Chloroflexus aurantiacus J-10-fl: one gene and its partner. The protein of the gene in region 1 interacts with the protein of each later gene in a pairwise test. Links are inferred from orthologs where the notes say so. Each region holds a gene or a part of one and is shown in the gene's direction. Other genes may lie near its edges. The genes, in order: CAUR_RS13015 and ndk.

The links.
Region 2: the proteins of CAUR_RS13015 (region 1) and ndk interact in binary tests that used the Escherichia coli proteins (3 or more experiments, as listed by UniProt). The link is inferred for Chloroflexus aurantiacus J-10-fl from one-to-one orthologs.

What each region holds. Positions count from the first base shown.
Region 1 is NC_010175.1:3,307,654-3,319,682, forward strand. Bases 5,374-8,347 are described here. They hold CAUR_RS13015 (5-formyltetrahydrofolate cyclo-ligase), read left to right. Parts: upstream 5,374-6,556; coding sequence 6,557-7,138; downstream 7,139-8,347. Other genes in these bases: CAUR_RS13005 (DUF4491 family protein), read left to right, coding at 5,443-5,856; CAUR_RS13010 (DUF4491 family protein), read left to right, coding at 5,890-6,225; CAUR_RS13020 (nitronate monooxygenase), read left to right, coding at 7,329-8,347. Also shown: CAUR_RS12985 (MBL fold metallo-hydrolase), read right to left, coding at 27-992; CAUR_RS12990 (rhodanese-like domain-containing protein), read left to right, coding at 1,081-1,599; CAUR_RS12995 (PHP domain-containing protein), read left to right, coding at 1,596-2,417; CAUR_RS13000 (NUDIX hydrolase), read left to right, coding at 2,420-3,064; more of CAUR_RS13020, read left to right, coding at 8,348-8,810; CAUR_RS13025 (TolB-like translocation protein), read right to left, coding at 8,807-9,796; CAUR_RS13030 (diacylglycerol/lipid kinase family protein), read right to left, coding at 9,826-10,797; CAUR_RS13035 (hypothetical protein), read left to right, coding at 10,931-11,116; CAUR_RS13040 (tyrosine recombinase), read left to right, coding at 11,197-12,029. UniProt on the Escherichia coli protein: Involved in the removal of 5-formyltetrahydrofolate.
Region 2 is NC_010175.1:934,245-946,236, forward strand. Bases 5,938-8,874 are described here. They hold ndk (nucleoside-diphosphate kinase), read left to right. Parts: upstream 5,938-7,146; coding sequence 7,147-7,602; downstream 7,603-8,874. Other genes in these bases: CAUR_RS03610 (tetratricopeptide repeat protein), read left to right, coding at 5,938-6,602; CAUR_RS03615 (roadblock/LC7 domain-containing protein), read left to right, coding at 6,646-7,017; aroF (3-deoxy-7-phosphoheptulonate synthase), read left to right, coding at 7,696-8,727. In the rest of the region: CAUR_RS03600 (hypothetical protein), read left to right, coding at 115-366; more of CAUR_RS03610, read left to right, coding at 1,302-5,937; CAUR_RS03630 (FtsW/RodA/SpoVE family cell cycle protein), read left to right, coding at 8,978-10,102; CAUR_RS03635 (sugar kinase), read right to left, coding at 10,153-11,055; deoC (deoxyribose-phosphate aldolase), read left to right, coding at 11,178-11,969. UniProt on the Escherichia coli protein: Major role in the synthesis of nucleoside triphosphates other than ATP. The ATP gamma phosphate is transferred to the NDP beta phosphate via a ping-pong mechanism, using a phosphorylated active-site intermediate.

The sequences.
Region 1 (12,029 bases):
TAGATTACAGATTGGCGAACGTGGTCTTACAGTGTGTACCGTACCAGTTCGTCGTCATGGCGTTGCAGTAAACCATCGACAACCATCATTTCGAGGTGGGCAATGGTTTCAGCGATGGCAAAGCGAGCTTCGTGTGGGGTGAAGCGCTCAACATCGAATACCCGTTGCGCCACGGCAAAGGCAGTGTCGGCACCGTTACGCACTGCGGCGAGCATAGCGGCTAATCGCTCGTGGTGATGCACCTGTAATTCACTAATGCGCGTCTTCCACTCTGTGATCGGTTTGCCATGACCGGGAAGGGCCAGATCGACCTTCAGCGTCGCCAGTTCAGCCAGCGAGGCCAGATATTTCCGTAACGGATCGGGTTCACTTTCCGGCCAGACGCCAATATGAGGCGTGATTTTGAGTAGCACCTGATCACCAACCAGAGCCAGCCGCTCATCGGCTGCGTAGAAGATTAACTGCCCATCACTATGGCCAGGGGCATGAATAGCGACAAAAGAACGCCCCCCCATCGTTACCTGGCTACCGGGTGGCAGGGGGGTCAGGGGTGGGTGCGGTCGGGTCGCAGCCCGCAATCCGGCAATGGCACCGACGACTTTATCGACCAGATCGGCGGGCATACCATGACGGAGAAAATGGCGTAAACTGGGGTCGTCGTGATCGGCTCGCTGTACCCAGACTTCCTGGGCCAGTTCGATTTCCCGTGGGGCCAGCAGTACCCGGGCACCGGAATGGTGATGGAGCCAGCCGGCCATCCCAAAGTGATCAGGGTGGAAATGGGTCAAGACAATTGTATGAATCTGAGCCGGGTCGAGGTTGAGCGCAGTCCATGCCTCTTGCCAGGCAGCTTCGCCGGCGGGTGTATGTAAGCCGGTATCGACGACCGTCCATCCCTGTGGATCGCGGAGCAGATATACATTAACATGGTTGAGGGCAAAGGGGAGTGGCAGACGTAGCTGGTACACATCGGGTAAAATTGTTGTGAGCATACATAATCCTGCTGAATGACGCAGCGCGTTGGCGGTATCCTGCTTGCATTATAATACGACAAGAACTAGACAAGGCGATGTTTGACGTATGGATAATTTTGAATCACCAGTAACCAGGCAGGCACCGGCCTGGCAATTACCACTCGTGATTGGTGGTATTGTGTTGCTGGCCGGTATCCTGGCTTTTGTTATCACCGGAAACAGTGCTTCAACGCCAGCAGCCGTGCCAACTGTTGTTCCAACGGTGGAGACAGCCCCTGGACACGGCGATCCGGCCAATAGTCCTCCAGCGCCAACGATTTCAGTTGCCGAGGCGTACCAGCGATGGCAGGCCGGCCAGGTCATCTTCGTCGATATGCGGGCCGGTGAGGCATACCAGGCCGGTCATCTGCCCGGTGCATTGAGTCTGGCAACTCCTGATCTCAATCAGCGGCTGGCTGCATTGACTCCTGGAGGGATTATTGTTACCTATGGCGATGCCAGCCGCCCAACAGCCGGTCAGCGGGGGGCGCAAATCTTTCGCGATCTCGGTTACGGGCCGGTAGCAGCGCTCGACGGTGGGATTGAAGCGTGGCAGGCGGCTAATCTGCCATTGGAGCAACCATGATCGATTTACACATTCACACAAATGCAACACCTCATCACGCAACCTGGACACCGGTAGCATTGGCGGTTGCAGCGGCAGCCCAGGGTCTGACCATGATCGCGGTGACCGACCATAACACGACAGCCAATGTGATTACCACGGCCATGGCCGGCATGCATTACGGGGTTCAGGTGGTGAGTGGGGTTGAAATTGATAGTGCCTTCAATGGTAAATTGTGGCATACGCTTGTCTACGCGGTTGATCCGGAGGCACCGTTACTGCTCGACCTGTGCGCCGAGGTGGTTCATCGCAATGCTGCCGATGCTGCGCAGTTGTTGCGTGATCTGGCGGCTGCCGGTTTTGTCATGCCCGGTCTGAGTGATCGTGATCGACCGCCAACCGTCGCCGATGTGGCATTGGTGTTGGCCCGCCACAATGAATTACCGGGCCGGGTGGCCGGTGAAGGCGATGAAGAGGCCGGTATGCGCTTTATCCTGACCCATTTCGCTGCTGCCTACCGACCACTCAGCGTCCAAGAGGTGATCGGGGTGGCACATGATCTGGGGGGGCTGGCAGTACTGGCGCATCCCGGACGGAGCAAAGGCATCTATGCAATACCGGCGACTGATGAAGATATTGCAGCTATGGCCGCGGTTGGTTTGGATGGGATCGAAGTCTTCTATCCAACGCACGACGCAGCCACCCGTGAGCGCCTGCTGGCTGCGGCGGCACGTCACGGCTTGCTGGTTTCTGGGGGGAGTGACTCGCATCATCCCCATCAGACGCTGGCTAGCTGGCCGCGAACTGATGTAACGATCATCGACTATCTCAGCAGGTAATCATGAAACACCATCGCAAAGACACAATGGATTGGCGAGAAGCTTTGTCTCGCCTTCCAGCGCATCATCAAGCCGAAGTTGTCGATCTCGTTGCGGCGTATGGTGCGCCTCGTTACTGCCATGTATACCTCGATGATGGCAGATTCGATCCGTTGCGCAAAACAGATCGGGTTGGCGAAGTGGGGATGGTTATTCGCCGTCCTGATGGCAGCCTGATTGTGGCGCGTAAAACCTATTACCCACCCAATGTGTTTCGTTTGCTCACCGGTGGGATTGGGCCGGATGAGAGCATCAGCACAGCGCTGGCCCGTGAGGTTGCAGAAGAGACGAGTCTCACGGTGCGCATCAATCGATTTCTGAATATTATTACCTATCAAAGTAATGTTGAGATACCGTACTATTTTGTCAGCTATGTCTTCTTACTGGATGAGCTGGCCGGTACGTTGCAGGCGAGCGATCCCAATGAGCAGGTTGACGAATTCCGTACAATACCGCCTGCGGAGTTGGTGAATCTGGCACAGCAGTTGCGACAGCTTTCTGATACGTCCGATCCGGCAATCAGGGGCAAGTGGGCAAGCTGGGGCCGGTTTCGGGCAGTAATGCACGAAGAGTGTGCAGCCTGGATGAATAATGGAATGATTGGGTAATTGCCCGGTGTGCAGCAGCTCTTGCCGGTGAGATGCACCGTGTCTGACTGTGGGCCAGAGAGTTACGTTACCGGGCCGAGTGGAAGGCTGGTTGGTGACGTGCTTTTGGGTGGACCACAGTCGATACGAGCGTGATCGTGATGGCGGTACAGGGCATCGCGCTACTGCTGCCTATTGCTGAAGAGATACGCTCTGTTTTGTGATGTAACATCAAATCTTGAAAAGTACTGCGCACCATTGTTGAGGATACCTTCGCGTCCAGCGCCCTGCGGCGTGATCAGCGTGGTACTGATGCCGCGCCGTGTGGTTCGGGCTTCTAGCCTGAGCTTAAGAATCCCTGGTACCAGGCTCACGTACCGGCACGGGGAAACCACTCTGACTCACACCTGAGCGAAAATGTGGCTGCTGCGGCAGCCACGCTGCCGCACTTCATACCACGCGACACGGGGAATCTGGTCTGGGAAGAGTATCCCCTGCGGAGCGTAAGATGACTCCGTGGGAAGGCTGGTTGGCGTATCCGCGCTCAGGTCGCTGGCGTGATAGTGCGATCCTGAGCGATGATCTCCGTTGAAGCAGACTTGATATGATGGGTAATAGCACCATCCCCGCTCCCGGCCTTTTCATTACCCATAACGCTATAGTTACCATCTGCGCTTCTCATCAGGGGCTATCGCAGCATGCGCTTCCCCGGGCATCACTGCTCGGCACCAGCCCTGTCGTGATGCCGAAGCTATCCGGTTCATCCGTCCGTCGCCGCAGGGATCACCGACGGCAGCCGGATGGACACCGTGGTGGCGGACCTATGCATTACCCACATGTCGCGCTGCGTTAGGTCGGGCTGCAAGCGCTCCCTGTGGAGGCATTCCATCCACCGCCGGCAGGGGCTGGCCATGGCCGCTGGTGCGCAGGCTGGACATCTTCCCCGTGGTCTGATCCAACGGCTACCTTCGCTGCTATCATCCGCTTTCCGTTCGTGACGTAAGACCCACGCGACAGCAGGGCAACGCGATAGTGCCCAGGATCGCGCACGATGAGATAGGTTCGACTGATGAGCGAAGCGGTTGACAACCTGGGTATGGGTGAGGCATAGCGCTGCGCGGGAACGGGGAACGTAGCGGCTGCGATCACCTCTGAACAACCATCCATGGCACGCGATGCAAGACATTCCCATCCACCGCATCCCGTGGATGGTCAGGTGAACGGTACAGGCACCGTCCGTAGGGGCGGGTTCTCAACCCGCCCCTACCGAACCCACCCCTCCACACTACCGGCACCAGCACGCTGTGGGGTAGGCTACCGGCCTGCGCTCAGCCATCCCCATCAGCAGGGGTACGTACTGGCACGGGAGCCCGCTGCAATCCGCGCCGGATCGTGAGCACGGCTGGCGCGGCAGCATGGCTGCCGCACTCCACACTGCGCGCCACGCACATGATGCGCGTGTAAGGCACCCCATTCAGCACGTGATACCACGGCTGGAGCGGCGCACTGCCACCGGGTCAGTCGTCCACAACAGCACCTATGGCGATCATAGCCGCTGATACGCACGTGGTTAACACCAGTTGTGAATGCATAGCGGGGGCGGGAGAGGGGAGGGCAGACGTGTGAGCCAGGGCTTCCTGATAGGGTAGACGTTGTGTTCGATCATCTGTCCTGGTCGTCCGTGAATACCGTCAGGGCCGGGAGCTTGCTTTTGGCTCCTCCCTCCAGCACTGGTACCAGCACCATGCGCGCCGGAGGCGCGCGCTCCTGGCTCCCGGCTGGGGAGCACGTTCGTCATCACTCCCCCGACCCGCTCCGGCACGCGGGCAATGCAGTATGCGAGGTATGGGTAATGCATAGGGTGGTGGACGGGGGTGTCTTGCTGGATAGGGTAGGACCAGGTGCTTCCCAAACGGGCGCTCATCCCCGCCATGGGTGCTGCTGCACCCTGATCGGACATCATCGGGTTTCAGCCGGTGACGATTATCGTCCCGTGGATGGCGGCAGCATCCCGTACCGGCAGTGGTAGGGGCGCACGGCCGTGCGCCCTTACCGGGCACGGTCAGAACATCCCTGGCGGCCTGTGAAACGACCGATACCTCATACCGGCTACCTGCGACATGTAGGTCATGCATATCCCGCTGGGAGCGGGCATCTATGAGATAACCTCATACCTTTTTGATGGGATTGTTATACCTTGGCAGTATCATATCGATGCAAACTCTTGCAGATTATTTGTGAAAAAACGCACTGCAATCACAAAAGACCCCTCTCCGCATTTAGTGTGATGGAAAGTTTCGTTCGGGCAACCCCGTCATTTGCTTCGCTTGACATGGCGCATCTTCCATGGGATACTGCTGAAGATTACTAAGATTTGTGTAGATTTGTGAGGGAATGACATGCTGCAAACGAGTGGTCTCTGGTTAGCAATTGCAACATTTCTCAGCATCTGGTGGGGGCACGTTGGGGTGCGTTGGTTGGAAGCGAAATGTGCCGATATTCGTCCGCCAATGGTCGTCTTGATTATTGCCGGCCTGCTGCTCAACCTGGTGGCCCTCTTCAGCGCGAATGTCACCATCGGTGGTGTATGTAGTGTTGTCGGCATTTCGCTGTGGTGGGATGCGTTCGAGCTAGTGCGTCAGGATCGCCGGGTACGCCACGGCCACGCGCCTGCCAATCCTCACAATCCACGCCATGCCCGGTACCTGGCCGAAGGTCGGGCAACTATCCACGATCCACTCGACCGTGAACCGGGTGAGGCACTGATTCTTCCGCAACAACCGGTGCGCGAGCGTGAACCGGAGACTGTTTAGCCGGCACCATGTGAATGCGACGAGGAGCAAGCTATGTACTGGGAAGGTCTGGCCATCGGTCTGTTTAGTCTAGGTATCATCGGTTTCGGTTTCTTCTGGGTTATCAGAATGGAATATTATCTCGGCTATCTCTGGTGGCCGTATCCGTTGTTGTTCGGGATCGGGATTATCGTGTTATCACTGTTTGTCGCTGATGCCGGCTGGTCGGCCTTACTGGGTGTTACCGGCGCTTCGTTCATCTGGGGCGCTACTGAGTTGAAAGAACAGGCAGTGCGTGCCGAATTGGGCTGGTTTCCGCGTAACCCGAATCCCAAACCACAGCCGCCTTTCGTTGAGATTATCCGGCGGATTAAGGCTCCACACCTGTAGATGAGGTGGATGGTACGATGGAGTCTGCTCTCCGACGTGCGTGCTCTTGAACAGTGCCGTTGTCTGGCGTGCGGAAGTATGTTGCTTCCGCACGCCAGTTTTGCCGACGGCCAGGGTGAGGGATGTGGCAGGCAATGATATAATCCATCGGTAGCGGATAACTTCAGGGTGTAGGCTGAAGCCAGGGTGTTAATCAGGTGTCGCATATTCTGGCTGTGCGACGGGAGAACAGCGGTTAGCTGTTTGTCACTTGCGGCCACTTCAATGAACCGGCTCGTTGCCCGGCACAACAAGCCGGTGGTTGCGAAGATGCCATTGCGCAGGAGTAATCATGACCGACGTTGCCGATCAGAAAGCAGCTCTGCGTGCTCTGATGCAAGCGCGTCGTGATGCGTTAGCTGATCGCGATCAGCGAAGTGTCCGCATTTGTGCACTGGTGCAGTCGCTGCCCGTATTTACGGCGGCCCGGGCAATTCACTGCTACGTTCCAATGCGCTCGGAAGTGGATACCCGGCCTCTCATCGTGGCTGCTTTGGCGGCAGGAAAGGCTGTGGCAGTGCCGGTTGTCGGGGGACAACGAGAGCTTCGTCATAGCTGGATCGCCAGTCTGTCTGAAGAGGATTGGGTGCCTGGCCGGTTTGGTACTCGCCGGCCACGTCGCCTCATGCCTGCGTACCCGGGTGAATGGTCGCTAACGATTGTGCCTTTGCTGGCATTTGATCGCGATCTGTACCGCCTGGGGTATGGTGGTGGCTACTACGATGCGCTGTTGGCAACTGCATCGACCGTCGCTGTTGGTGTGGCCTTTGCCGATCAGGAGGTCGCTGAACTTCCCCGTGAAGCCCACGATTACCCGCTTGATCTGGTCGTCTGCGAGGATGGCATTCGTCGCCGACATGAGCATTACCGGTAGCGATTTCTTATCTGGCATCGTAAGCTGCTCTGCGGTATCATACATCAGAGAGGGCCTGATTTCCGTTGCCGACCGATGAACAGTTCGTTAACCCCGCTTGTTGCTACACGGAAGCAGTTGCTGCCTCTGGGTCGTATCTGGCAGCGATAGTGTTCGTTTGCCTGTTGAAATGTATAAGGAGTGGAGATCGATGCGCGCCAGCGATTTGCCGATGATTATTCAGGGTGGTATGGGTGCCGCCGTTTCCGATTGGCGACTGGCACGGGCGGTTGCAGCCTGTGGTCAGCTCGGTGTTGTCTCTGGTACCGGTATCGATACCATTCTGATTCGGCGTTTGCAGGATGGCGATCCTGATGGCGCTATGCGACGAGCAATGGCGCATTTTCCGATTCCTGGCGTGGCCGAACGTGTGTTAACCGCCTATTTCCGGCCTGATGGTCGTGCCCCAGGTGAGCCTTACGATCTGTTGCCGATGTACAACTTGAAGGTGAGTAAGGAACGGCAGCAGATAGCCATCCTGGCGGCATTTGTTGAGGTGTGGCTGGCGAAAGAGGGTCATGATCGCCCAATTGGCATGAATCTGTTGACCAAGATTCAATTGCCCAACCTTGCGCTGCTCTACGGTGCACTGCTGGCAGGAGTCGATGTGATCATTATGGGAGCGGGTATTCCGCGCGAGATTCCGGCTGCACTCGATGCGCTGGCTGCGCATCTTCCTGCTCGCCTGACTGCCGAGATCGAAGGCGATGAAGGTGCACCTCCTACATACATAACGTTTGATCCGCGTGAACACTGGGCTGGTGAACCACCGCCACTGCGTCGTCCGCTCTTTCTTCCCATCGTCGCCAGTGTTACGCTGGCAACCATGTTCGCACGCAAGATCGCTGGTGTTGATGGATTGGTCATCGAGGGGCCAACCGCAGGCGGTCATAATGCGCCGCCGCGTGGCGAATTGCAGCTAAACGAACGTGGCGAGCCGTTGTATGGGCCGCGTGATCTGGTTGATCCGACAAAGGTTGCAGCCCTTGGCCTACCCTTCTGGCTGGCTGGTGGTACCGCTTCGCCGGAAGGGCTGGCCGCAGCACGGGCTGCCGGGGCGATGGGTATTCAGGTTGGGACGCTGTTTGCCTTCTGTAACGACTCTGGACTGGCCGAACCGCTGCGGCGTTCGGTGCTCGACGCAGCAGCGCGTGGTACGGTTGATGTCTTTACCGATCCGCGCGCATCGCCGACCGGCTACCCGTTCAAGGTGGTACGCTGGGATAACGATCCCGCCCAGGGAGTCCCGCGCCAGCGGATTTGTGACCTGGGTTATTTGCGAACAATGTATCGCACACCAAAAGGGACGATTGGCTATCGCTGTGCCAGTGAACCGATTGCCACCTTTGTGAAGAAGGGTGGTAATCTGTGCGATACCGAGGGTCGGCGGTGCCTGTGCAATGCGTTGATGTCGAATATTGGCGTTGGTCAGGCCCGCGCCGATATTGGTGTCGAACCGCCGTTGCTTACGAGCGGTGATGATTTGCGGCGTCTACCCACCATCTTTGATGTGACGCAGGGCTATTCGGCTGCCGATGTGATAGCGTATCTGCTCGGTCAACGTCCACCGGTTGCGGCCATATCGCTGGCAACGAAGCCGGCTGCGACGGTAGCCGATCAGGTTGGTATCTAGCGCGCCCAGGTCAGCCCACCATCGGCATTGATGGCAAAGTCGGTCGAAAGCCGGCGGGGCGGACTGAGTTGCAGAGTGTCGCCAGCGATGGCTACTTCGGCGAGGTAGAGATCAAACCCACGCCCGCCGGGTGGGATTGCCAGAAATGCCAGTGTTTTACCGTCGGGCGCAAAAGCCGGTGATCGCGCAGAACCGATGTCGGTGAGGCGAATCGGCGAACCGCCGTTGGCCGGCATTGCGTATAGATCGCTACCGCCATTAATGCCAACGGCAAAAACCAGCCAGGTACCATCGGGACTGAGAGCCGGATCGTATGCTGGTGTTGGTGCTCCTGGTAATGGCGTAGCCTGATTGTTGCTAATGCGGAAGAGTTGCTGCTGACCATCGCTGCCGAGCGGGGTACGCACAACGATAAAATCGCCGGAGGGCAGCACGACACTTTTGCCCAGATGAGCGTTGGCGTCACTAAACACAACCTGCTGCCGGCCATTCACATCGTAGCGCACAATGGCGAGGGGCGCATCGGCTGGCGGATCGCCAACGGGGGGCGCTATTTGGGCGGATACCAGGACGCCACTTCCGTCAGGGAGCCAGGTCGGATAAAATGCCCATTTCGCACTGTACACTCTCTCGATGCTACCGGGCGGTGCTGCCGGCTCGTTGCGGGTCAGTTGCGCGAGCATTGCCCCCGCGGTATCAGTAATTACCAGATCACTTGCACCAGCATGCAAGACGATGCAGGCTATCTGGTTGCCGGTTGGATTGAAAGCCGGTTGGGTTACCGGTGGATTGATTAAGCGACGCGCTGTGCGACCTTCCCACAACCAGATACCATCGTCACGACTAAAGAGCAGACGACCGCTCAAGGTGTCGCCTTGCAGGGCTGGAGGGGGCGTTGGGGTGCTGGGGCTGGAAGGTGTCGCACACGCGGCAAGCAGGCAAACCAGCAATACAAGGACATAATGAACTGGTAGTCGTCGTTGCATAGTTCTGTCTATTTTGGTGAATGTAGTGCTCAGATATCAATCCGACGACGCAGCCAGGCCAGTAATCGTTGTGGCCAGCGTTTGGCCCCAGGCGGTGGCTGCTGAATCAGATCATCGGGCAGATCGGGTGGGAGGAGGGCGCGCAACGCTGATGGGACGACGGTGAAGCGCAGCGGTGTAACCCCAATCGGATCACCATCGACCTGCACCGGTAACGGGCGCTGGGTGATGACCTCAATGGTATGAGCGCGATAATAGGCAATATCGGGATTCAGGCTAAACCGACGGCGCAAGATTGCAATCAGGTGACCAATCGCGTTAATTCCGTTATCCCCTTTAATCACGCAGACATCCAGTAACCCGTCGTCAATGCTGGCACGATGCGTGATTTTCACCAACCCGCCGTACAATTGGGAATTACCGATCACAATCATCAACACTCGCGCTTTAATCTGACGACCATCGAGCCAGATACGGGCACGAGTGCCACGAATGCGCATCACCTCTTCAATCCCACGCATCACATACGCCAATGCGCCAAATCGTCGCTTCTCGTCGGGCCGGACATTCGCGGTGATGGCGGCGTCAAACCCAATACCGGCCATCAGCAGAAAATAGCGATCACCGGCACGTCCCAGATCAATCGGACGCGGTGACCACGAGCAGAGTTTCTGGGCTGCGGCGCGTGGCTGAAGCGGTAACCCCAACTCGCGTGCCCACACGTTCATCGTACCTAGTGGCAGCGTAGCCAGAATTGTCTGGCTGCCTGCCAGACCATTAACTACTTCATTGATGGTGCCGTCACCACCGGCAGCAACCACCAGATCGTAACCGTTGTTGGCTGCCAGGCTGGCTAATCGTCGACCATCACCAGGGCCATTGGTCGGTTGTAATTCAACTGTCCAACCTTGTTCGCGCCAGACCTGTGCTGCTGCTTCCAGTTCAGCCTCCAGTTGTTCAGCGTGGCCGGCTGTCGGGTTGAAGACAATCAATGTACGCATGGACTGTTTCTCTCTCTGTTCAACAAGCTATGGTCAGTATATCAGAATCTGGTATGGTACCATCGTCCTGGATGACGCCTGGATAACGCATGGTACAATAGGTGGGCAACGTGAAAGGTATAGGAGGTCACTGATGAGTCAATCGCCGTCGGTACAACCTCGGCTTCAGCAAGAGCGGGTGTCACAGCAGCAGATCTGCCGTCCACAACCTGCCGATGATGATGAACGCGAGTGCCCTGCCTGCCAGGCGCAGATGCAGCGCTGGGCCGGATTTTATCGCTGTCAGCGCTGTGGGTTCAAAGAGAGCTGCTGCTTTTGAATTGACACACCGTCAGCTTTCCATTACCATACACGGTACTCTAAGACCTTCCATTAGCCTTCAATGAGCAGGCAAGACTCATGAACCAGTATGTAGCGCAATTCCTTGCTTATATAGCCGACGAACGCAAGATGTCGGCCAACACGACCATCGCCTATCGTACCGATCTTGATCAGCTTTGTGCGTTTCTCCACGAGCGCGGGATTGAACACTGGTCAGACGTCGACAGTGAGACGATGATGGCGTTCGTGATCAATCTCAAAGAGAAGCGGTACGCCAACTCAACGATGGCGCGTCGTTTGGCGGCGATCAAGTCGTTCTTCTCATTTCTGAAAGAGCGTAACGTTATTCATCATGATCCTACCGATCAACTCGATGCACCGCGGGTTGATCGGTTCCCGCCACGTGCTATTTCTCAGCATCAGGTTGATGAATTGCTGGAGGTGCCGCTACAAAACGGTACACCCGAAGGGATCCGCGACAAGGCAATGCTTGAAGTCTTGTACGCTACCGGTATGCGGGTAAGCGAGTTGGTTGCATTAAATGTTGATGATGTCGCTTTTGATCACAGAACGGTGCGTTGTCGGGGGCGCCAGGGGCGGGAACGGACAATCCCGCTGAGTGATCCGGCATTGACTGCGCTGGAGGAGTATCTTGACATTGCCCGTCCACAACTGGCGCGCCAGGCTCCTGATGATCCGGAAGCACTGTTTTTAAATCATCGTGGTAAACGGTTGACCCGTCAGGGCTTCTGGTTGATTCTTAAGACGTATGCCGAACAGGTTGGTATGCACGATTTGACGCCGCATATGTTGCGTCATTCGTTCGCGGCCCATCAATTGCGGAACGGTGTTGATCTGCGCGAATTGCAAGAGCGCCTGGGCCACGCTTCGATTGCTACGACGCAGATGTA
Region 2 (11,992 bases), 2.4 Mb from region 1 along the record:
AAGAAAAGCCAGCTTGTTTGATCTCATTCAGAGTTGACGATGACAGGCACTTGCAGGTACCATACCTGTACAGCATCGGATCACTTTGACAACAATGAGTTCACTGGTGTTGATATGGATCCATCACCTGCACGTCGTTTACGCTGGTCTATGTATGGGGCACTCGTCCTGGCCATCCTGGCCATGATCCTGGGCGGATTATTCACCGTCATCATCGGTTTGTTCACCGGCCAGCTAACCCCTGATGCGCCATGGCAGCAGTGGCTGGCAGTTCTCTTTCCTGCCGTGCTGATATGGGGTGGTGGCGCGCTTCCCTTCGGCGCTGCGCTCGGCTTCTTCGCCTCGCATATCTGGCGTGATGTTTGACTCTTCGCCTCGACCGCGCTATAATCAAGGGGCGTTCGGGGCGTAGCGCAGACCGGTAGCGCACCTGAATGGGGTTCAGGAGGTCGCTGGTTCAAATCCAGTCGCCCCGACCAGACAAGACTGGCGAGTGTTTACTCGCCAGTCTTATCGTTTAATCCCCCGGTCAGGAAGAAGAGCAAACCTCAGTCCTATCTCCCCAATGTTGAGTGACGCTGTGTAACACGAGATTTGCAAACAATGGTGATAATATCAGTTATTACCATAACGTTCGTTTCAGATAAACATACGCTTGCTGCAACATCATTGATGATTTAGTGGTGATACTTATACCAAATGGTGTCAATCATTGCACAAACGTCGTAGAACGCAAGCACTATCCTGGTGCAGATTTCGCTTTCGGATGCCGAAGTGCTGTGCTAGCGCCGATCTGCCGGGATTGCAGAATTCGTTATTCAAACTGGTGTTACAGTCTGCGATCAGATGTTCAGGCAGGTTGTGAATCAACATTTTCTGTTTGCATCCGACAAAACATTGCATGCAGTGAACGTATATGCTATACTGTTTACAATGTGAGCCTGTGGATTGCATAGTGTTCGCCTTTTGGCGAGGCACCCGAACAGCAGGAATCGTTACCAGTTATAACCTGGAACTCCTGCCCGGCGTAAAATAGACCTGGGTGTTCCTCAAGCTACTGCATCGCATTCCTGAAAGGACGTGGCTCATTTCGAGTCATGAGGCATGAACGTAGTAAGCTGCCGTATGCGTTGCTTGAGAAGCCGCGAGACATAAGCTGCTGCGAAGTGTCACACCTGCCATAATTCGGTGCTATACTGCTTGCAAGCGGCGAATATCATTCGCATTGCTCTGGCGTTCCCTCAACGCATGATGTTTCACTTTCCGGCGGCGCCAACAGTAATGATGTGGGAGGATTCAGGATGGCGACTATTAGCCTGCAAGACGCCTATACACAAGCCAGAACATTTCTCGAGGCGAACCAGATCGAGCAGGCAATCGGCCTGATCCAGCATATCCTTGAACACCATCCAGACAACCTGGAAGCTCAACGACTTTTAGGTGAGGCATATCTGGCAAAACGCGATTTGCCTGCGGCAACGGCAACGTTTGAACAGGTCTTACAGGTTGACCCCGAAAATATTCCGGCCCACGTCGGTCTGGGAATGGCGTATGAATGGCAGGGTCGGCTGGATAAGGCGATTGCCGAGTTCGAGCAGGCACTGGAGATCCGTCCTGATATGCCCGAACTACGTGCCCAGTTGGTACGTCTCTACACCGAAGCCTGGGGCAGCGAGCATGCCGCTCTCCGCCTGAGCCGTCCTGGTCTTGCCCGCCTGTATGCCCGTGGTCATATGTTGCCACAGGCTATCCACGAATTTCGACAGGTTATTGCTGAGCATCCTGACCGGCTCGATGCCTGGGTTGGTCTGATTGAAGCACTCTGGCGAGACGGTCAACTGGATGAAGCAGCTACCGTGTGTCGGGATGCGTTGAAGCAACAACCCCATCTGCTCAAGGCAAATCTGATCCTCGGCGGAATATTGCTATTAGATGGCGATCAGCGCGGGCTTGATTACTGGCGGGTTGCGCAACGTATTGATCCCTACCAGACAGTCGCAAAACTTCTGTTTGACACGCTGCCGGTCGGTATACCAACACCTGACGTTTCCCTGCCGGCATGGGACGAGGCCGAATGGCAGGCGCGACGCGCAGCTTCAGTGGCAGCGGAGCAACCTGCATCGACGCCGGCGGACGATTTCTTTGCCGAGACAGGCTGGTTGACACCGGCAGCCAGCCCGGTGGCAGCCGCAGTAGCTGCCACTTCAGACGATGATCTGCTGGCTATGCTGCTCTTTTCGCCACCAGCAGCAACCAGTGTGGCTGAACCGACACAACCACCTGCTGAGCGGGATGAGTTCGATTTTGATCTGGATTTACCCCTCTCATCAGCTACACCAACCGGCCTGACACTTGATGAAATTGGAGTAGGTGTAACCGAAACCACACCTGCCAGCGCTGAACCGACCCTGCAACCCTTCTCGCTCGAAGAACTGGGCCTTTCACCAGAAGAGATTGCCCAGCTTGAAGGTCAGGCGCCCGCTGCTGCGGCCAGCGCCGAACCGGAGCTGACACCCTTCTCCCTCGAAGAACTGGGCCTGTCACCAGAAGAGATTGCCCAACTTGAAGGCCAGGCGCCTGCTGCTGCGGCCAGCGCCGAACCGGAGCTGACACCCTTCTCCCTCGAAGAACTGGGCCTGTCACCAGAAGAGATTGCCCAACTTGAAGGCCAGGCGCCCGCTGCTGCGGCCAGCGCCGAACCGACCCTGCAACCCTTCTCGCTCGAAGAACTGGGTCTGTCACCAGAAGAGATTGCCCAGCTCGAAGGTCAGGCGCCCGCTGCTGCGGCCAGCGCCGAACCGACCCTGCAACCCTTCTCGCTCGAAGAACTGGGTCTGTCACCAGAAGAGATTGCCCAGCTCGAAGGCAGATCAACAACAACCGGCGGAGCCGACACCTTTGCCGATGAACTGAGCGGTCTGCAACCATTTTCCCTTGACGATCTTGATTTCGGTGCAACATCGGCGAGTGATGAACTACCGGCCACACTTCAGCCCTTCTCGCTCGACGATCTGGCACTTGATGATGCAGTATCAGCATCTCCCGAAGCACACACCGAGTCTATCGAGCCAGGGATTTATAGCTGGCAAGAGCCATCAGCTCGCGGTGGTGGTATCAAGTTACCCCAAGAGCCAGAGCAGGGTGGCCCATCGATTTTCAGTAAGCTGGTCGAACGGGCGGCTTCGTTGCCTCCGGTCGAGGAGCCACCATTGTCACCGGTTGAGCTAACTGAAACTGATGTCGCCGCTTATTTCTCAAATGATGATGTGTCGCTTCGCGAGGATGACGATACACCTGAGCGTCTAACCGGTACATTCCGCATCCCAAAGGCAAGTATCGATGAGAGTCTGGCGCCAACCGGTGCGGTTCGCGCTCTGAGTGAAAAGAGTGAGCCGGTCAACCTGCCGAAAGAGCCGGAGCTGACCCCCTTCTCCCTCGAAGAGCTAGGCCTGTCGCCGGAGGAGATTGCCCAGCTTGAAGCTGCCCAACAGCAGCAGGCCCAGCCGGCAGCCCCTGCCGAGCCGGAGCTGACCCCCTTCTCCCTCGAAGAGCTAGGCCTGTCGCCGGAAGAGATCGCTCAGCTTGAAGCTGCCCAACAGCAGGCCCAGCCGGCAGCCCCTGCCGAGCCGGAGCTGACCCCCTTCTCCCTCGAAGAGCTAGGCCTGTCGCCGGAAGAGATCGCTCAGCTTGAAGCTGCCCAACAGCAGGCCCAGCCGGCAGCCCCTGCCGAGCCGGAGCTGACCCCCTTCTCCCTCGAAGAGCTAGGCCTGTCGCCGGAAGAGATCGCTCAGTTTGAAGCTGCCCAACAGCAGGCCCAGCCGGCAGCCCCTGCCGAGCCGGAGCTGACCCCCTTCTCCCTCGAAGAGCTAGGCCTGTCGCCGGAGGAGATTGCCCAGCTTGAGGCCGCCCAGCAGCAGGCCCAACCCGCCGCGCCTGCCGAGCCGGAGCTGACCCCCTTCTCCCTCGAAGAGCTAGGCCTGTCGCCGGAGGAGATTGCCCAGCTTGAGGCCGCCCAACAACAGCAACAGTCCCAACCCGCAACCCCTGCCGAACCGGAGCTGACCCCCTTCTCGCTCGAAGAGCTGGGGTTGTCGCCGGAGGAGATTGCCCAGCTTGAGGCCGCTCAACAGCAACAGTCCCAACCCGCAACCCCTGCCGAGCCGGAGCTGACCCCCTTCTCGCTCGAAGAACTCGGCCTGTCGCCGGAGGAGATTGCCCAGCTTGAGGCGGCGCAGCAACCGGCGACCACAAGTGAAACGATGGTCTTCACCGATGAGCCAATTGATAGCCTGCTGTCATCAACTGGTTCTACAGACGATGTGTTTGCACATCTGGATACAGCAAGTGCAGAGCCATCGTTTGAGTTGCCTGGGGTCGAACCCTTCTCACTTGATGAGTTTGCCGATCTTGAGCCATTCTCGTTTGAAGATATTGAGAGTGGGGCAACAACCAGTAGTGAGCTTGGGCTTTCACCCGATGAAATAGACAGTATCAGCCTGGGTAACTTTGAGACAGTAGTCCTCTCTGATGATGAAGAACCGATGATCGATACCGGCGACCCCGATCTCAACCGTTTGATAAAACTGGGACATCGCCAGGGGTACGTCGATCTGACCGATATTATCGCTGTGGTGAAAGACCCCGAACAGGAAGCTGACCGGATTGAGCAGATTGGCTGGTCGCTTTACCGGGCCGGCATTCAGATACGGGATGGCGATGAGATTATCGATATGGAGGCCGAGCTAAATGAGGAAGAACCTGCTCCAGCAACCTCATCAGCGACGGCGGATTTAACCCCATTCGATGAAGAGCCAGCCCTGGCACAACCTTCCGCCGAGCCGGAGCTGACCCCCTTCTCGCTCGAAGAGCTAGGCCTGTCGCCGGAGGAAATTGCCCAACTTGAGGCCGCCCAACAGCAGCAGGCCCAACCGGCAGCCTCCGCCGAACCGGAACTGACCCCCTTCTCGCTCGAAGAACTGGGACTGTCGCCGGAGGAGATTGCCCAGCTTGAGGCCGCCCAGCAGCAGGCCCAACCCGCCGCGCCTGCCGAACCGGAGCTGACGCCCTTCTCGCTCGAAGAACTGGGCCTGTCGCCGGAGGAGATTGCCCAGCTTGAGGCCGCCCAACAGCAGCAGGCCCAACCGGCAGCCTCCGCCGAACCGGAACTGCCCCCCTTCTCGCTCGAAGAACTGGGCCTGTCGCCGGAGGAGATTGCCCAGCTTGAGGCCGCCCAACAGCAGGCCCAACCCGCCGCGCCTGCCGAACCGGAGCTGACGCCCTTCTCGCTCGAAGAACTGGGACTGTCGCCGGAGGAGATTGCCCAGCTTGAGGCCGCCCAACAGCAGCAGGCCCAACCCGCCGCCTCTGCCGAACCGGAGCTGACGCCCTTCTCGCTCGAAGAGCTAGGCCTGTCGCCGGAGGAGATTGCCCAGCTTGAGGCGGCCCAGCAGCAGGCCCAGCCCGCCGCGCCTGCCGAACCGGAGCTGACACCGTTCTCGCTCGAAGAGCTGGGACTGTCGCCGGAGGAGATTGCCCAGCTTGAGGCCGCCCAACAGCAGCAGGCACAGCCGGCAGCTTCCGCTGAACCGGAGCTGACCCCCTTCTCGCTCGAAGAGCTGGGGTTGTCGCCGGAGGAGATTGCCCAGCTTGAGGCGGCCCAGCAGCAGGCCCAGCCCGCCGCGCCTGCCGAACCGGAGCTGACACCGTTCTCGCTCGAAGAGCTGGGACTGTCGCCGGAGGAGATTGCCCAGCTTGAGGCCGCCCAACAGCAGCAGGCACAGCCGGCAGCTTCCGCTGAACCGGAGCTGACCCCCTTCTCGCTCGAAGAGCTGGGGTTGTCGCCGGAGGAGATTGCCCAGCTTGAGGCGGCCCAGCAAGCGGCTTCGCCGTCGGGGACGGGGGCGGCTGAGGATGACCTGTTTGATTTCAGCATTGCCGAAACCGCACCGGTAGCAAAAGCTGTACGCACCGCTCCACGGGTAGAGGAACCACCGCCGCCGCCAGCACCAGAAGATACTGGCTTCGTGCCGGAACCACTGGAGGCGCTTGATGACATCTGGAATGCACCGCCTGAGCCGATGACGAGTGAACCGGCACGAGTCGTGTTGCCACCACTCAGCGAACGACCTAAAGCGCAACCGATGTTACGGACGCCGACAAGAGAAGAGCGACGAAGTGTAGCACCGACTCGTGACGATCTTCGTTTTGCCCGCCGTGAAGCTCTGACCAGCGGGCGTGGTCGTTCGGCACGGGCACCAATTCGGCCACGGGCACCAGAAGACTTTATTCCTACCGGTAATGCAACAATCGACGATTACTTACGACAACTGAGCACCAATCCGGCCAATCACTCTCTGGCTTTCACCATTGCCCGCCTCTGTGCGCAAACCGGGCAGGCCGAGCTAATGGCTGTCATCTATCGTCGCTTACTCAAGCACACGACACTGCTTGATCGAATGGCCGAGGAGCTGGAAGACCTTATCAACACCATCGAGGACACGCCAGTTCTTCGTCAGTTATATCGCATCCTTGGTGATGTGTACTCGCGTCAGGGACGACTGGAAGAGGCGATTGCCACTTACAGCGTCACATTTGCCGAATAAGTGAGGTATCCGTCTTTCTTATGTAGAGAAAGCAGACTCCGCGATGGCACCACAAGAAAGGTTTAGCATGCGCCGCATCGTAGAAGATCTCATTCGGGTCGACGGTGTGATTGGCAGTTTGCTGGTCGGCAAAGATGGCCTGGTCGTAGCCAGCACACTGCTCGATGAAGAAGATGCCGAAATACTGGGAGCAATGTCCGCGGCAGTCTTCGGTGAAATTGATAAAGCGACCCGCCGACTCGGAGTCGGACATTTAGTTGACTCCATTATTGATGCCAAAGACGGCTCGATCTTACTGCTGGAAGCCAAAGAGCTAATCCTGGTGGTGATCACACAGCGCACGGTCAATCTCGGCCTGGTCAAGATGGAAATGCGCCGTGCGGCCAAACGGATCAGTGAGGCCGTTCCGATCTAACGCGCCTTCAATGGTAGCTCAGAGCACAGATCGACAGGTAACAACCTGTCGATTTTTGTTTGTCAGCATTTTGTATGTGGTATACTGACCGCGGGAAACAGACCTGTTTCTTAATGTTATGAGGTATCCATGGAACGTGCACTGTTAATCTTGAAACCTGACGCCGTACAACGAGGATTGATCGGCGCTATCATCAGCCGCTTTGAACAGCGGGGCTTGAAATTTCAGGGCCTCAAGCTGATGCAGGTCGACGAGGCTCTGGCGCGCCGCCACTACGCCGAGCACGAAGGCAAGAGCTTCTTCAACGGTCTGGTCAGCTACATCACCTCTGCACCGGTCGTTGTGGCAGTCGTTGCCGGAAAGCCGGGCACCGTGGAGCTGGTGCGGGCAATGGTAGGCGCCACAAATCCGGCCAAAGCAGCACCGGGGACGATCCGGGGCGACTTTGGAGTAGACATTGGTCGCAATCTGATTCACGCTTCGGACTCGCCGGAAAGTGGTGAGCGCGAGACAGCGATCTTCTTCCAACCGCACGAGCTAATTGGCGAGTGGAATCGTGCGCTCGACAACTGGATCTACGAATAGTCGTTGTTCCGAATAACGGACACTACGTCCGTCAATGCGGTTGGCGCAACCTGATGCTTGCCGCCAACCGCCGCCTTGTCTATGCTAGTAGTCATGGAAGCACATGCCACGGCGGAGCAGATCGAAGCGGTCTGCGCTGAAATCCGGGCGATGGGATTCACTCCACATCCGATGCCTGGGCCAACACGCACAGCCATCGGAATTACAGGAAATCAAGGCCCAATTGAACAGGCCGGACGATTACAACGGTTGCCCGGCGTGAGTCAATTGATCCGGGTCACAGCACCCTACAAACGGGTGAGCCGGGAATTCAAAGAGCTGGACACCGTTGTCGACGTTGGTGGCATTCCCATCGGTGGATCGGGCATTACCATCATTGCCGGGCCATGTACGGTCGAAAGCCGCGAACAGACCTTCAATGTAGCAAGAGCGGTACAGGCCGCCGGTGCAGTCATCCTCCGTGGTGGGGCCTATAAACCGCGCACCTCACCCTATTCCTTTCAGGGATTGGGGGAGGCCGGCTTACAAATTCTGGCTGAAGCACGGGCGTTAACCGGGATGCCGGTGGTCACGGAAGTGATGGACACCGAGACACTACCGCTCGTCGTGCAGTATGCCGACATGCTGCAAATCGGTGCGCGCAATATGCAAAACTACTCGCTGTTGCGGGCAGTTGGGCGTACCCGCCACCCGGTACTACTCAAACGCGGCTTTGCGGCTACCGTGAAGGATTTGTTGCTGGCGGCAGAGTATATTCTGGCCGAAGGTAACCCAAACGTTGTTTTGTGTGAACGAGGTATTCGCACGTTCGATGACAGTCTGCGCTTTACCCTTGATCTGGGAGCGGTGCCCTTGATCAAGCAGCTTTCGCACCTACCGGTCATTGTTGATCCGTCGCATGCCAGTGGTCGGGCCGACATGGTGATTCCGATGGCGCGAGCTGCCATTGCTGCCGGCGCTGATGGTTTGATCATTGAGGTGCATGACAATCCAGCTTTTGCCGTTTGCGACGGGACACAGTCACTGGTGCCTGAGAGTTTTGCCGATCTGATGAAGCAATTGCATCGGGTAGCAGCAGCCATCGAGCGACCTCTGGTGCGTTGTGACGTAGCTCAGACAAAGTAGCAGTTGTTTCATAGCGCGCTGATATAGGCTTCTGCTCGTGCACAATAGACACACCTGACAATTAATAGCAGTCTAACCATCCGGGCAAAGTCCGGCAGGTGCCATGTGCATCCAAATATAGAGCACGACAGGCGCGGAAGCATGGCTTCCCAACGCCAGACATCTGACACATGGATACTGAGCACGGCAGAGATACAATACCAGCAGAGTTGTTCACGACCTGGACAACAACGACATAACGAGGTACCCAGTGGAAACGCGGCGCTGGCGGGATCTGGATTGGGGCATTTTGGTCAGTGTAGCTGTCCTGCTGATTATTGGCAGCCTGGCACTCCACAGTGCAACCCTGAATGCAGTGGCCGGTAATGGCTTACCATTACGTCCGGTCTTCGGACGTCAAATCGTATATATCGTTGTCGGCCTGATCGCCATGGTCGCCATGATGTCGTTTGATTACCGCTTGCTTTCCAGCCTGGCGCGCCCACTCTACGTCAGCACAATACTACTACTGGGTGCGGTATTGGTAATCGGCCGCGTAAGTGAAGGTGCGCAGAGCTGGATTGCCATCGGTGAACGAACGTTTCAACCTGCTGAACTGGGCAAACTCGTGCTCATCATTGCGCTGGCCACGTACTGGCAGCACTACGCTGATCGTGGTGGAAGCTGGCTGGTGCAGATAGGTGGATTATTGATCGCCGGTGTACCAATGGCGTTGATCTTTATCCAGCCCGACCTGGGCACAACGCTGGTTCTGGCCGGCATCTGGCTGACGATGGCGTGGGGTGGTGGCATGCGGTTGGTCCAGTTGATCACCCTGTTCATTGCCGCCATCCCACTCGCATGGATCGCGTGGCACTACGTGCTCGATACCTATCAGCAAGTTCGGCTCAGTACATTCTACTACTTGCTCACTAATCCGGCGGCTGTTGATTTTAATGCCGCTTATAACGTCATTCAGGCACTCAATGCAATCAGTTCCGGCGGTCTGACCGGCACCGGCCTCACCCGTGGCCTGTTCAGTCAGGGCAATTACGTGCCGGTGCAGCACACCGACTTCATCTTCGCTGTTATCGGCGAAGAATTAGGGTTTATCGGTGGTGTGGTGCTGATCATCTTTCAGGCGGTCGTACTCTGGCAGACCCTCTCTATTGCTGGCAAAGCGCGTGATCAGTTTGGCCGATTGATAGCGCTCGGTATTTTCGGGATGCTCTTCAGTCACACCGTCATCAACATTGGCATGAACATGAGTCTCCTGCCGGTAACCGGTCTGCCATTGCCGTTCGTCTCGGCGGGAGGCAGCTTTATGGTGACCACCCTGATCGCCATTGGCCTGTTACAAAGTATCAGTCTTCGCCACCGACATATTGCTTTCTGATGCAGTTTTACCGATTGTCTGATCTCACCATACACATTAACCGTATCTTGCTACTGCGCAGTGGTAGTGCGAACCAAGGCCTCAACCTCGGCGAGCGATGGTAACGCAGTTCGACCACCGAGTCCGCGTGTCTTGAGCGCAGCCGCTGCGCTGGCGAAGCGTAAGGCTGCCGGCAATGGATCATTGCGCAACAACGCGAACAGTAAGGCACCGTGAAAGACATCACCACAACCGGTTGTGTCCACCGGCGTAGTGGGAAAGGCCGGCGTGTGAATGAGTTCACCATTGTGACAGGCCCAGCTACCGGCTTCACCGGCGGTAACGACAACCAGTGTACGATACCGTTCAGCCAATGCCTGAGTTGCCATTACTATGTCGGAAAGGCCGGTGACTGCACGGGCAAAATTGGCAGAGACGACAATATCATCACAGAGTGGTAGTAATTCCAGCACTGTTGGATTGACCCGCTCGGCATCAATCATTATTCGTCCTCCAGCAGCCCGTACCTGACGAGCCGCAGAGAGAGCCGCCGGTAGGTGAGAGTCAATCAACAACGCACGGGTTTGTCCTGCCAGTTCGGCAGGAAATGAGAGATCGGCAAACACCGTCGGCTCGTTGTACCACCATACCGTTCGCCGATCACTCCCGGGTTCGGCCAACACGAACGCAATATGCGAAGAGCCACGACCGGTCACAACGAACGAGGTGTCAACCCCGAATCTGGTCAACTCGGCCTTGATCGCCATACCGTAGTGATCATCGCCAACAGCACTGACCAGCGCTACCTGAGCACCGAAACGGGCCATGGTCGCCAGCGCAGTCGCGACCGGCCCACCACCCATCTCCGTATATCCGGCAAGCGGTTGCTTCTGACCTAACACCGGTGACGTTGCAGTCACGCCGACAAGATCCCAACTGGCAATTCCCACGCCGATAGCATCAAATCGCGTCATACCCTCTCCTCTGCGAGCACATGCCTATCATTGCTGTTCAGCAAGCAGCTTGCGCGGCTATGCTACAATAGCATCGTGAATGATGTCAGAACCTGGCGCCAGTCGTCAAGAGGAGCCTCGTCGTGGAAGATCTAATCGCACAGGTGCGGTCACACATAGATGCCCTGGTTGGATTACCGGTTGGTACACCCCTGGCGCATCCACCAGTCCCACCTGCTTCAGATACCCCTATTGCCAGTTTTATCGACCATACACTGCTCAAGCCTGAAGCGACAGTTGATCAGATTGACCGGCTGTGCAGCGAGGCCGAGCGTTACCGGTTCGCCAGTGTTTGTGTCAATCCGCGTTATGTTGAACGTTGTGCGCGTGCGCTCAGCGGTTCGGCAGTGCGGGTCTGCACGGTGATAGGCTTCCCGCTCGGAGCCACCACAACAAAAGTGAAGGTCTTCGAGACAGTACAGGCTATCGGGCATGGGGCACGTGAAGTAGACATGGTGCTGGCGATTGGGGCACTTCGCGGACGTGAATATCACGCTGTGGTTGATGATATTCGGGCTGTTACCGATGCTGCCCATGCCAGTGGCGTATTAGTAAAAGTTATTCTGGAAACTGGCCTGTTGACCGATTTTGAGAAGGTGATGGCCTGTATGCTGGCAGTACGGGCGGGTGCCGACTTTGTGAAAACCAGCACCGGTTTCGGGCCGGGTGGGGCGACCGTTGCCGATATTCGCCTCATGCGGGCAGCGGTAGGGCCGACCATTGGCGTCAAAGCATCAGGTGGCGTGCGTTCACTGGCAATGGCCCAGGAACTGATCGCAGCCGGGGCAACCCGAATCGGCACGTCGGCAGGTGTTGCCATTGTGCAGGAGGCTGAAGGCACAAACCTTGAACCGCGAAATAGCGACACGTATTAAGATAAAGCATATCGCATCGTATA